Regions from separate parts of the Halomonas sp. BMC6 genome, predicted to be linked through region 1. Evidence: predicted binding sites of a transcription regulator. Region 1 holds the regulator's gene; each other region holds the start of a gene.
What was found. Region 1 encodes PhoB, which activates phosphate uptake and scavenging genes when phosphate is short. Its sites were predicted from a motif close to TGTCATANNNNTGTCANA; they were not measured.
Positions count from the first base shown of each region.

Region 2: the regulator PhoB is predicted to act here: its motif matches at 2,093-2,110, upstream of AB6K10_RS17170 (DUF6482 family protein).
Region 3: the regulator PhoB is predicted to act here: its motif matches at 2,223-2,240, upstream of AB6K10_RS07080 (CYTH domain-containing protein).

Region 1 is NZ_CAXNSH010000001.1:620,609-624,777, forward strand. It holds gene AB6K10_RS02865 (hypothetical protein) at 288-584, opposite strand; gene phoR (phosphate regulon sensor histidine kinase PhoR) at 938-2,230, opposite strand; gene phoB (phosphate regulon transcriptional regulator PhoB) at 2,233-2,922, opposite strand; gene ubiA (4-hydroxybenzoate octaprenyltransferase) at 3,034-3,924, opposite strand; gene AB6K10_RS02885 (chorismate lyase) at 3,963-4,169, opposite strand, start outside.
Region 2 is NZ_CAXNSH010000001.1:3,558,416-3,562,584, reverse strand. It holds gene rplI (50S ribosomal protein L9) at 1-99, shown strand, start outside; gene dnaB (replicative DNA helicase) at 258-1,646, shown strand; gene AB6K10_RS17175 (hypothetical protein) at 1,729-2,022, shown strand; gene AB6K10_RS17170 (DUF6482 family protein) at 2,162-2,464, shown strand; gene AB6K10_RS17165 (thiol-disulfide oxidoreductase DCC family protein) at 2,478-2,882, opposite strand; gene AB6K10_RS17160 (cryptochrome/photolyase family protein) at 2,879-4,169, opposite strand, start outside.
Region 3 is NZ_CAXNSH010000001.1:1,489,672-1,493,840, forward strand. It holds gene AB6K10_RS07070 (L-threonylcarbamoyladenylate synthase) at 1-286, shown strand, start outside; gene AB6K10_RS07075 (ion transporter) at 345-1,250, opposite strand; gene AB6K10_RS07080 (CYTH domain-containing protein) at 1,292-2,191, opposite strand; gene AB6K10_RS07085 (TIGR00153 family protein) at 2,328-3,008, shown strand; gene AB6K10_RS07090 (inorganic phosphate transporter) at 3,018-4,169, shown strand, end outside.

The sequences.
Region 1 (4,169 bases):
TTCATGCTGACGTGCCTCGTAGAGCACTTCGCGTATGTCGTAGGCACAAAAAATTAGACCCCGCAGGGCGGGGTCTTGATCACTCTTACTTGTGAACGATACCGACGTCTGGCTTCCTGTCCTTTTGCGGGATTCCAACCTTGGAGTTCACCCTAACCAGCGTATTGATCGTTGTATGATTCATTCCTTGAATCTTCGAGCATCCTTGCTGTGAGACATCCTTGCCTCTTAAATGCTCAACCTTAAGCGTAAGAGTTTTTTACAGCTTTGCAAATAAATGTTACGAGTTACATGCCGCTATTTTCTTCCGGCAGCTCCTCGGTGCTGTCATACGTCGCATCCGAGTCGTCGCTCATGGAATTCGGCTCCATGTCGCTGGCATGATCGCCCTCGTCATGGGTTAAATCCTGGTTGTCATGATCAGATGACATGGCCGAGCCGCTGGATTGAGATTCAACCGGTTGCTCATCTGGAGAGATGTTATCGGCCGGGTCGGCAGGCTCTTGGGCAAAAGCCAGTGGGCTCGCTACCAAACCGAACGTTACACCTAAAATACCAGCTTTCTTGAGTAGTTCCTTGGACATCATATTCCGCCTCCTCGATCGCTGTGAAATACCGCTTTAAAAGGAAGAGTGACTTCGTGTCTTACCAGTTCCTGCGGTAATCTTCCTTACTCATAACGTTGCAGCCGATATGCCAACAATCCGCGCATCAAAAAAAAGACATTAAAATACAAATGCTTATGAAAAATAGCACCGTGCCAAAAGTAGGCTTAGCATGGAATCGAAAGCGAATACGGTGGCTACATATGGCACATGCGCGGTGTTTGACCATGCTTACATGCCAATATGACACACTTATACATAGATTATGCAAACCAGAGAGAGGGCAGTAACGCGTAGGTGAGGAGAGAGGCGCAGGTGGCCCGATCGACACGTTAGTCGTGGACTACCCGCGTAGCCGGGAACACGCAGCGGAACAGCGCCCCCTCACCGGGCAACGACTCCACTTGGAGCTGCGCGTCGTGGCGTAGTAGAACGTGTTTCACAATGGCAAGGCCCAGCCCAGTGCCGCCGGTGGCCGTACTGCGCCCCTTATCGACACGGTAGAAGCGCTCGGTGAGGCGAGGAATATGGACAGGATCGATCCCTTCACCGTCGTCGTCCACTTCGATGCAGGCACTGCCATTGGGCAGAGCCGCCCAGCGGAGGGTGATCTGGCTTCCCGCTGGCGTATAGCGCACCGCGTTGAACGCCAAGTTGGAGATCGCACTGCGCAGCTCCTGCTCGCTGCCGACTAGGCGCGCTTCGCAATCGAGCACGACCTGCACGCTGTGTTTCTGGTGAGACAGCGCCAGCGCATCGCGACGAATACTCTCTAGCATCGGCCCTACGGCAAGCGGCTGGTGATCTTCTCCCCCTCGGTCGATTTCGAGCCGAGAGAGTAGTAGCAGGTCGTTGACCAAGTTCTGCATGCGCTTGGTCTGCTCTTCCATCTGACCGATGCCTTTGCCCAAACGAGGCGGCAATAGCTCTTTCAAATCGCCGTACGTTTCCAGGTAGCCCGAAAGGACGGTCAGTGGTGTGCGCAGCTCGTGAGACACGTTGGCCACGAAGTCGCGGCGCATCTGTTCCAGGCGATGCAGGCGCGTAATGTCCCGGGCCATGACCAAGCGCTCGTCATCACCATAGAGCGTGATTTGATACTGTAAAATGCGTCGCTCGTCGATGGGCGAGGTGAGGGTCAGTGGCTCGCTATATTCACGGGCATTGAAGTAGCTGATAAAACGCGGGTCGCGCAGCAAGTTGGTAATGTGCTGGCCGCGGTCATGGGCCGTTTGCAGGCCGAGCATGTCGGTGGCGGCACTGTTCCACCACTCTAAATCTCCGTGGCGATCCAGCATCACGACGCTATCACGCATCGCCTCAGAGGACTCTTGAATACGCGCGAGGGTGGCTCGCAGGCGGCTTTGCGTTATGCGCTGGCTTTTTTGGTAACGATAAAGGCGATCGAAGAGTTCGCCCCACATGCCAGTGGCCGCAGGTGGCTCATCGTGGGGGTTCAGCGTAAGCCATTTGAACAGGGCTCTAAGCTGACGGAGTTGATAGACCAAACAGAGCGTCAGACCTGCCGCCAGCCCGAACCCCGGGTAGCCCAGCAGCCATCCCAGGCACATCCCTAGGAAAGCCAGCCAGATGATTCGCCACAGTTCACGGCTCCACAGGCGCACGATTACACCCGAGCAGAGAAACGATACCCAGTGCCCCGCACTGTTTGAATCAGATTCTGGTGCGCTTCACCCAGCGCTTTGCGCAACCGGCGAATATGCACGTCCACCGTGCGCTCTTCGACGTATACGTTGCCGCCCCACACCTGATCGAGTAACTGGCTACGGGTATAGGCACGCTCTTGGTGGGTCATGAAAAACTGCAGTAAGCGATACTCGGTAGGGCCCATCTCCAGGGCCTTGCCGTACGCGCTCACACGATGGCTCACCGGATCTAACAGCAGGCCATTGATTTCGATGGGGTCTTCCACACCACGCGGGGTCGCTCGGCGCAGCACGGCTTTCAGACGCGCCACCAATTCACGGGGCGAAAACGGCTTGGTGATGTAGTCATCCGCGCCCGCTTCCAGACCCTGAATCTTATTATCCTCTTCGCCCTTGGCGGTCAGCATGATGATCGGCAACTCGGCCGTGGCCTCTTCACGCTTGAGACGACGGGCCAACTCGATGCCGCTGGTGCCCGGCATCATCCAGTCCAGCAGCAGCAGGTCAGGCTGGTGATCGACCACCATCGCGTGAGCATCCTGGGCGTTGTCCGCTTCAAGCACGCGATAGTCAGCCATTTCCAGCGCCACAGCGATCATCTCGCGAATGGGCGCCTCATCATCGACGATCAGTACGGTCTTGGCGGTCATTCCAGGGCCTCACGGTGTTCTAAGAAAGCTCATCTATGCGAAAACAGTTCAATGACATGTCTGTGACGATAACACCATGACTTAATGACAATTCTATGACACCCAGCATAATTAGCCAGTCACCGGCCACCCGCTAAGCGCGATGCCAGCAAAAACCAAAAGCCCGGACCAGTGATTGTTCAGAAACGCCTGGAAGCAGCGGTCGCGGTCACAGTGAAAAATTAACCGCTGCTGATGGGCAAACGTTGCGGCCATGCCTGCCAAACCCAGCCAGAAGAAACCGCCTAACCCAACCCGTATACCTACCCAGGTAAGCAGAGCCAGCGTCGCCAACTGCAGCAGGCCAATGATGAAACGGTCGGCACTGCCAAACAGCACCGCGGTGGACTTAATGCCAATTTTGAGATCATCGTCGCGATCCACCATGGCGTACTGGGTGTCATACGCGACCGTCCAGAGCACGTTGGCACTGAACAGTATCCACGCGTCTAACGGCACCTCACCAAGCACGGCACCAAACGCCATCGGGATCGCCCAGGAGAACGCCGCCCCGAGCACCACCTGGGGAAAATGGGTGTAACGCTTCATGAACGGATAAATGGAGGCCAGCAGCACACCCCCAAGCGAAAGCAGCACGGTAAACCAGTTGGTCAGCAGTACTAAAATAAAGGCGGCGGCCACCAACGCCACAAACAGCAGTTGCGCTTCGGTTTCGCTAATCCGCCCCGTTGCTAAAGGCCTCTGCTTGGTGCGCTTAACATGACCATCAAAGTGGCGGTCGGCGTAGTCGTTCACCACGCAGCCTGCCGCGCGCATCACATATACCCCAGCGATAAAAATCAGCAGCACATCGCGGCCCGGCACGCCCTCAGAGGCGACCCACAGCGCCCATAGCGTTGGCCACATCAACAGCCAGGTGCCGATGGGTCGGTCCAAACGCATTAGCTGTAAGAAATCGGTCAAGCGGGCCCACCCGGTCGGGCGCAACAGAGAACGGTCCATGCTCATGCTTACCTCGTCGAAAAAGTCGCTGCGTTAGCCTAGCGCGACGGCAGGCCCAGTGCATCTGCCATGGTGGATAAAAAATACTCTTGAACCAATAACGAAAGCCCACCGTGCTCAAAGACCGAGCGCCGCCCCCATAAGCTCTGGGCCGCCAGCCCTGGCTGCGAGCGGATAAAGCGCGGCCGCGTCGCCGTCGCTTCTAGCGGGCCGCGCACCAAGTCGGGCTGCTGAAACAACCAGCT
Region 2 (4,169 bases), 2.9 Mb from region 1:
CCGCAGGGCCCGATTCGTCAAACTGGCGAATACGACATCGACCTCCACCTGCATGCAGAAGTGGATGCCGTTGTACGCGTGGTGGTTGTCGCCGAGTAATCTCGCTCGTCAACGCTAACGCCTCAAAGGGCGCGGGACCTCCCGCGCCCTTTGTCTTTTCTGAGCCGCTGACGAGTGTGATTTGGCCAGTGGTGTGAAGGAAGCAGCCCGGCTAAGATAAGCGCCGTTGGCAATGCGTTACTTTTAAGGAGCTCGCTATGCAGGACCAGCCCTCTGCTGATCAGGAAACGGCGGCGTTAAAGCTGCCGCCGCACTCGCTAGAGGCGGAGCAGTCGGTGTTAGGCGGGCTCATGCTAGATAACCAAGCCTGGGATAACGTATCCGAGCGTTTGGTAGCAGACGATTTTTATCGCTATGAGCACCGTTTGGTGTTCAACGTCATGATTCACTTGGCGGAATCGGGACAGCCGCTCGATGTCGTCACGCTTTCTGAAGCGCTGGAAGCGCGGGACCAGTTGGATACCGTCGGCGGGCTTGGGTTTCTGGCGGAGCTTGCCCGCAATACGCCCTCGGCCAGCAACATACGCGCCTACGCGGATATCGTTCGCGAACGTGCCACGCTGCGTAAGCTGATTCGGGCAGCTAACCAAATTGCCGAAGGGGCGTTCTCGCCGCAGGGGCGACCTGCCGATGAGCTGTTGAACGAAGCCGAGCGGCTGGTGTTTCAAATTGCCGAAGAGCGCCCCAAAACCGGTGGTCCGATCGGTATGAGCGACCTGCTCACCAAAGCGGTCGACCGCATCGATGAGCTCTTCAACCTCAAAGGGGAGATGACCGGCCTCTCCACCGGTTTCCGCGATCTGGACGAGATGACCTCGGGCCTGCAGCCCTCCGACTTGGTGATCATCGCCGGGCGTCCGTCGATGGGTAAGACGACTTTCGCCATGAACTTGGTCGAGCATGCAGTCATCTCCAGCGACAAGCCGGTCATGGTGTTTTCCATGGAGATGCCCGCAGAATCGCTGATGCTGCGTATGCTCTCTTCACTGGGGCGCATCGACCAAACGCGAGTTCGCTCGGGCCAGCTGGAAGATGAGGATTGGCCGCGACTTACGTCGGCCGTCAATCTTCTAAAAGACAAGCAGCTGTTCATCGATGATACCGCCGCGCTCTCACCCAACGAGATGCGTTCGCGGCTGCGTCGTATCGTACGTGAGCACGGCAACATGGCGCTGATCATGATCGACTATCTGCAGCTGATGCAGATCCCCGGCTTTTCCGAAAACCGTACGGGGGAGATCTCCGAGATTTCGCGCTCCTTGAAAGGCTTGGCAAAAGAGTTCAACTGCCCGGTCGTGGCGCTTTCGCAGCTGAACCGCTCGCTAGAGCAGCGCCCCAACAAGCGACCCGTGATGTCGGATTTGAGGGAGTCGGGCGCGATCGAGCAGGATGCGGACGTCATCGCCTTCGTGTACCGAGATGAGGTGTATAACCCGGACAACCCGGATAACCAGGGTATTGCGGAGCTCATCATTGGTAAGCAGCGTAACGGGCCGATTGGCACCGTCCACATGGCCTTCATAGGCAAGTACACGCGCTTCGAGGACTTGGCACCCGACAGCTACGGCGAAGCGTTTGGCGATTAACTTGAGCGTCATGGGGGAGAACGTATAATGCGCACCCTCATGAGCAGTTCGCCTCGAGCAGATAGAGAGACAGGAGTAACAAATGGCAGGTGGTTTTAGGCGCGGTAACCGCAAACGTCTTCCGAAACTGGAAGGCCGTGGTGAGCTCCAGTCGCTAGAGCGCGAAGGCCCTTTCAAAGAGTGGCTGGGCATGCCCGACCTTTATCGCTACTTTTTGGTGGTGGAAGGGGAGAAGTACAGTTACCAAACCGAAGATGCTGAACTTCCCGTCGCGGTGGGCGACAAAGTGGTCTTTCGTTACAAAGAGACCAAAGGCGGTAACTGGATCGATCGTAACTCGCTGGGCAAGGCGATTGACCCGTCCGAGTATCAATAAGTCGACCATAAGTTGACGATAAAGGCAGGAACTCTTTTCTGTTATTGCCGTCTTAGGCGGTTAGTGCCAAGGTAATATAATTGTCATGGAGCCACGTCATGCTGTGCTCCATGACGATGACCAATAACAGGAGGGAACCATGGAACTGAAAGCGTTAAAACAGTTCGTCGCGAATCACGACAATTTCGAAATTCGTGTCATTACCCATTCGGGTAGCCGTTTTTATCAAGTCGAGCTGGAAGATGTCGAAGGCGAGCGTCACACGCTGATGCAGCGCGGCAAGCCGATGCTGTTTCGCTCACTGGACGACGTTTATTTAGAGCTAAAACGCGCAGGCATTCATCGCGCTTACTTGGTGCAGCACGTGCCCCAAGACGAAGTGATTGGTCGCGACGCTCATTACAGCGCGCCGCTCACCTCGCGTATGCCTCTGGTGTTTTAATTCCTCCGCTGAATCATTGAGCGGCGTTACCCTGACGTTTTTCCCACCACCGCCCCAGCCGAATACGGCGACGGGCAAAGAAACGGTAGCCTGCATCCATCATGCTGCGCAGGCCCGGTAAGCAAGATAGCCTTACCAGCCGCCGGTAGCCCAACACCGCATAGAGGGCCCGGCTGGCGTCCATACCGATGAACCATCTCCCCTCGCGATCTTGCAAATGCAGTTGACCCATCATGGTGTCGAAACTGCGGCCTACCTCCTCTGGTTTGAACTCGCTGCTCTGAATATCGACGAGCCGAACGCGTGACCGATGGCGATGTTTGGCAAGCCAAGCGACTTCCACTCGGCAAAAGGGGCAATGCCCGTCATGGTAGAGCGTGACCGGGGCTTGGGCATCTAGCGTGGCGAAGCGGCTCATGAGCGTTTCTCCGAGTCAGACGTAGAGGAGGAGTGTTGGGCTGTAGAGGCATAGCCCTTCGTGTGCGCCGGTTGGCCGTAACCGGCGCTGGTGGGTAGTTTGGCAAGGAATTGCTCGGCCTGCTGGCGAATGGCCTCGCGCTTCTCCTCTTTCATGCGTCCTAGCGATCCATAGATGAGCTTCATTCGTGGGTTACGGTTGAGCTGTTCCGCATTGGTTTCCAAAAAATGCCAGTAAAGGCTGTTGAAGGGGCAGGCTTTGGGGCCGGTCATCTGTTTAGGGGAGTAGCGACAGTGTTGGCAGTGATCAGACATTTTGTCGATGTATTTACCCGAGGCACAGTAAGGCTTGGAGCCCATCAAGCCGCCATCGGCGTGCAGCACCATGCCCAGCGTGTTGGGCAGTTCGACCCATTCGCAAGCATCGGCATATACGGCGAGGTACCAATCGCACAGCGCTTCAGGCTTGACGCCGCACAGCAGGGCAAAGTTGCCGGTGACCATGAGGCGCTGAATATGATGCGCGTAGCTATTGTCGATGGTCATTTGAATGGCGCGTTGGAGGCAGCGCATGTCGGTGTTGGCGTCCCAGTAAAACCCGGGCAGCTCGCGGGTGAAGCCTAGCTGGTTTGCCTGCTTGTACCCGGGCATTTGCGTCCAGTAGAGCCCGCGCACGTATTCGCGCCAGCCGAGTATTTGGCGGATGAAACCCTCTACCGCATTGATAGGAGCTTTGCCAGCATGGTAGTGCGCCTCGGCGGCGTCACACACTTCCATCGGTGAGAGCAGACCGATATTCATCGCTGCAGAGAGGCGTGAGTGATACAAAAAGGGTTCTCGGTCGCTGATGGCATCTTGATAGCGGCCAAAGTCTGCCAGCCCGTGTTCGATGAAGTGATTCAGGTCGACCAGTGCCTGCCGCCGGGTGACCGGCAAGTTGAAGGTCTCCAACGTTCCCATGTGATCAGGGAAGTGGTCAGCGGCATCCTGGAGCGCTGCTTGAGTCACGTCATCCTTGCCGTGGTTAGGCAGCGCAGGAAAGCTCAGCGATGCGTCGATGGGCTCGCGGTTGTCATGGTCGTAGTTCCACTGCCCGCCAAGCGGCGTGTCGCCTTCCATGAGCAGGCCGGTGCGCTTGCGTTGCTCGCGGTAGAAGTACTCTAGGCGCAGCTGTTTGCGGCCCTCCGCCCAGCGTGAAAAGTCGTCCGGTGTGGTGAAGAAGCGGTCATCTTCCCATAGCTGCCAGGGGAGGGCGTTGTGTTGGCGCTGCTGCATATCGTTCCACAGC
Region 3 (4,169 bases), 870 kb from region 1:
CCCCAAACGTCGCTCCATCGGCGTGCGGGTGCCCGACCACCGGATTACCCATGCGCTTCTCGAAGCGCTGGGTGAACCGCTGATGAGCGTGACGCTCATTCCCGTGGGTGAAGCGCTGCCGATGAGCGACCCCGAAGAAATTCGCGACCGCTTTGGTGCTCACTTAGACCTGATCATCGACGGCGGCGCTTGCCACCTCGATCCCACCAGCGTGATCGACCTGCGTGAACTGCCGCCGAAAATCGTGCGGGAAGGGCGTGGCGACATTACGCCGTTTCAAGATTGACACGCAAACGCGTCTACACGACGGGGGCGCTTAGCGCCCCCGTCGTCTTGCCAGAGCGCTACGAATCGCTCGGGGCTTCCTCGTCGGGATCGTCATCCTTTTTCTGCGCTTTCTTGCGCGGGTCTTCGCTATTTTCATCCAGCCAGGTGCCGCAGCGCAGACAGTAGCGGGCGCGCTTTTCATGGCGGTCATGGCCACACCCGGGGCAGGCCTCTTCCGAATACCGGTCTTCACGAATCGAGCGAATCACCTGGGCAGAAAACACCCCGGTGGGCACGGCAATGATCGAGTAACCAATCAGCATCAGAATGACGGTAATCGCCTTGCCCAGCGACGTGGCCGGCACGATATCGCCATAGCCCACGGTGGTCATGCTCACGATGGCCCAGTACATCGACATGGGAATGCTGGTAAAGCCCGCTTCCGGCGATTCGATGGTGTACATCAACGCGGCAAACAGCGTGACGACCATGAGAATGCTGCTGAAAAAGAGCAGAATTTGGCGCAGGCTGCGCTTGAGCGCATCCAGCAGTAGCCTGCCTTCCCCCACGAACTCCATCAGCCGCAAAATGCGGAAGATGCGCAGCACGCGCAGAATTCGCACGATCACCAGCCCATGCGCCCCCGGCACCAGTAGCACCAGCCAGGTAGGGATGATCGCCACGACATCGACGATACCGTAAAAGCTCTTGAGGTAGACCGTGGGGCGCTCCAGGCAGTAGAGGCGCACCAGCAGCTCCAGGCTAAACAGCAGCGTGAATGCCCACTCGATGTAGAAGAAGATATGCCCGTAACGCTCGGCATAGATCTCGATGCTGCCCAGCAAAATCACCGTCACGCTCAGCAGAATGGCGACGATCAGCGCAATGTCGAACGCCTTTGCCCCCGGCGTATCGGATTCGAAGATAAGGTGGAACAGCCGGGTGCGAAGTCCGTCGGCACCGGGAGTGAGAGGAAAGCTCATCGCGTCATCCTGAAGTAGGCTTAATCAATCGTGCAGTGTCGTTAGCGTAGCGCGGTTTCGTGAGCCAAGCGACGGGCCAGATTTAACGCAGCCACGCCATACGCGGTGGATGGCATGCCTTGGCTATCCAGCGCGCTAGGCAGCGTGGCGGCCTCGCTTCGTGCTGCGCCATCGAGCTGCGGATGCTGGGCCAGCGCATCCAAGGCCTGCTGTGCGGCGCTGAGGTGCGCCGCGTCTTGGCTGTCATGGTAGGCATCCAGCGCGACAGTGGCGCGGTGTAGCCATTCGGCAGGGCGCGTTGCGGCGGGTAGTGGCCACTGCTGGCGCCCAAGGGCGTTGCCACGCGCCGCCTTGCTGGTATCGGAAGGGCGCAGCGGTACGTCGCTGGCCAGCTCGACGGCGAGCGTCCATAGCGCCGCAGGGTCGCCCGCTTTCAGCTCCAGCTCCACCTCGCAAATGGGCGCACGCGCGCGACCGCAGACGATCTCCCCTTCATCCAGCACCAGCTCGATATGGCTGCCTTGCCATACCAATGGCCAGCTACGGCGTGTGAAATCGGTGCTCAATGTGGGGCGCAGCGCCGCAATGCACTCGCCCAGCGCGCCTTGAAACGGCGGCAGCTTGGCCAGTGCCGCTTGGTCTAGGTCGGCGGTCGGTACAGGCCACTCCCACTCCTCGCGGCTAGAGAGCCCGCCGCCGCCCTGGCCCGCCGTTTTGACGGTTTGCAGCACCTGCTGGTCGATGTTGCGCAGGCGCACGGCCACCCGCGCGGCGGCAAGATCGCCCGCCGGGGTGTCGAAGTAGGTGTTGGCAAGCCGCTGCTGAACCGGCGGCGTGCCCGCAAGGACGGAGTGGTGTAACAGCGCTGACAGCTGGCTGGGCGGCAGTGCCAGCTTGAGTTCCACCTCGGTGGGCGCTGGCGCGTTGGTTGACTCTTTCATGACAATCGCCACCTCAATATTGTGACATTTTGGTTAATTTTTGATGACATTATGAACTTTTCATGACGGCGGCGGACGCACTCTTTATACTGGCGCCCGCCATTTCCAGGCTCCCCGAAAACAGGCTAAAGGCTATATGGTAACCTCCAACCCTTTTTCCGCGATGTTTGGCCGCTCGCCATTCCAGCCGTTGCTGGCCCACATCGTCAAGGCCAATGAATGTGCCGACCAACTGCTGCCGTTCTTCGAGGCAACGCTGGCCGGTGATTGGGACACGGCAGCGGAACTGCGCGAGAACGTCACGCGCTTAGAGCACGATGCCGACACCCTGAAGACAGAGCTGCGGCTGAACCTGCCGAACACCATGTTCCTACCCGTCTCGCGCTCCGACCTGCTCGATTTGATCAGCGTGCAGGACAAGATCGCCAACAAAGTGCGCGACATTACCGGCATCATGCTGGGCCGCAAAATGCGCGTGCCCAACGAACTGGCCGAGCCGATGCGCGACTACATGCGTACCAGTGTGGCCTGCGTGGCCCAAGCGCGCCAAGCGCTGGAAGAGTTGAAAGACCTGCTGGAATCCGGCTTTGGTCGCAACGTTTCCGATGTCATGCAGAACATGATCCGCGAACTGCACACCCTCGAACACCAGGCCGACAGCCAGCAGGTGGCGATTCGTCGTCAACTTTTCGAGCTGGAGAGCCAGCTACCGCCGGTGGATGTGATCTTCCTTTACAAGATCATCGAGTGGGTCGGTGAAGTTTCTGACCGCGCAGAACGCGTGGGCAGCCGCCTGCAGATTTTGACCGCACGCTAAGGGAACCTCATGCAGATTATTGCCCAGCACGGTGACATTTTTATCATTCTGGCCTGTTTGTTCGGCTTCTTCATGGCGTGGGGCGTGGGTGCCAACGATGTCGCCAACGCCATGGGAACCTCGGTGGGGTCGAAAGCGATCACCATCAAACAGGCGATCCTGATTGCCGTCATTTTTGAATTCTTGGGTGCTTGGCTGGCGGGTGGCGAAGTCACCAACACCATCCGTAAAGGCATCATCGACCCCGAACTGCTTCAAGAAGACCCGCAGCTACTGGTATACGGTATGTTGGCTGCGCTGCTGGCCGCCGGTACCTGGCTGCTGGTCGCTTCCATGAAAGGCTGGCCCGTATCCACCACGCACTCCATCGTCGGGGCGATCGTGGGCTTCGCGGTGGCGGGCTTGGGCGCGTCTACCGTGGATTGGAGCGCGGTGACTAAGATTGCCGCAAGCTGGGTCGTGTCCCCGCTGCTTGCCGGTACCATCGGTTTCGTGCTGTTCAAATCGGTCCACCACCTGATTTTCGAGAACGACAACCCGTTCACCGCCGCCAAACGCTATGTGCCGGGGTATGTGTTCCTGGTCGGTTTCATCGTCGCCATGGTGACGTTGACCAAGGGCCTCTCCCACGTGGGGCTCGACCTCACCTTCAACCAGAGCCTGTTGCTCTCGATCCTGCTGGGTCTGGTGATCATGGGCATCGGGATGCTGATGCAGCGCCGCATCAAGTTCGAAAAGAGCGCCAACGACCATTTTGGTTACGCCAACGTGGAGCGCGTGTTCGGCGTGCTGATGATCTTCACCGCCTGCGCCATGGCGTTTGCGCACGGGTCTAACGACGTGGCCAACGCGGTGGGCCCGCTGGCGGCAGTGATCAGCGTGGTGCAAACCGGCGGCGAAATCGAAGCGTCGGCGCTGGTGCCCTGGTGGGTCCTGGTACTGGGCGGCGGCGGTATCGTCGTGGGCTTGGTGACTTACGGTCATAAAGTCATCGCGACGGTTGGCACCGGCATCACCGAACTCACGCCGAGCCGTGGTTTCGCGGCCACGTTGGCGGCGGCAACCACGGTGGTGCTGGCCTCGGGCACCGGCCTGCCGATCTCGACCACGCACACCCTAGTAGGCGCGGTGCTGGGCGTAGGGCTGGCGCGGGGGATGGCG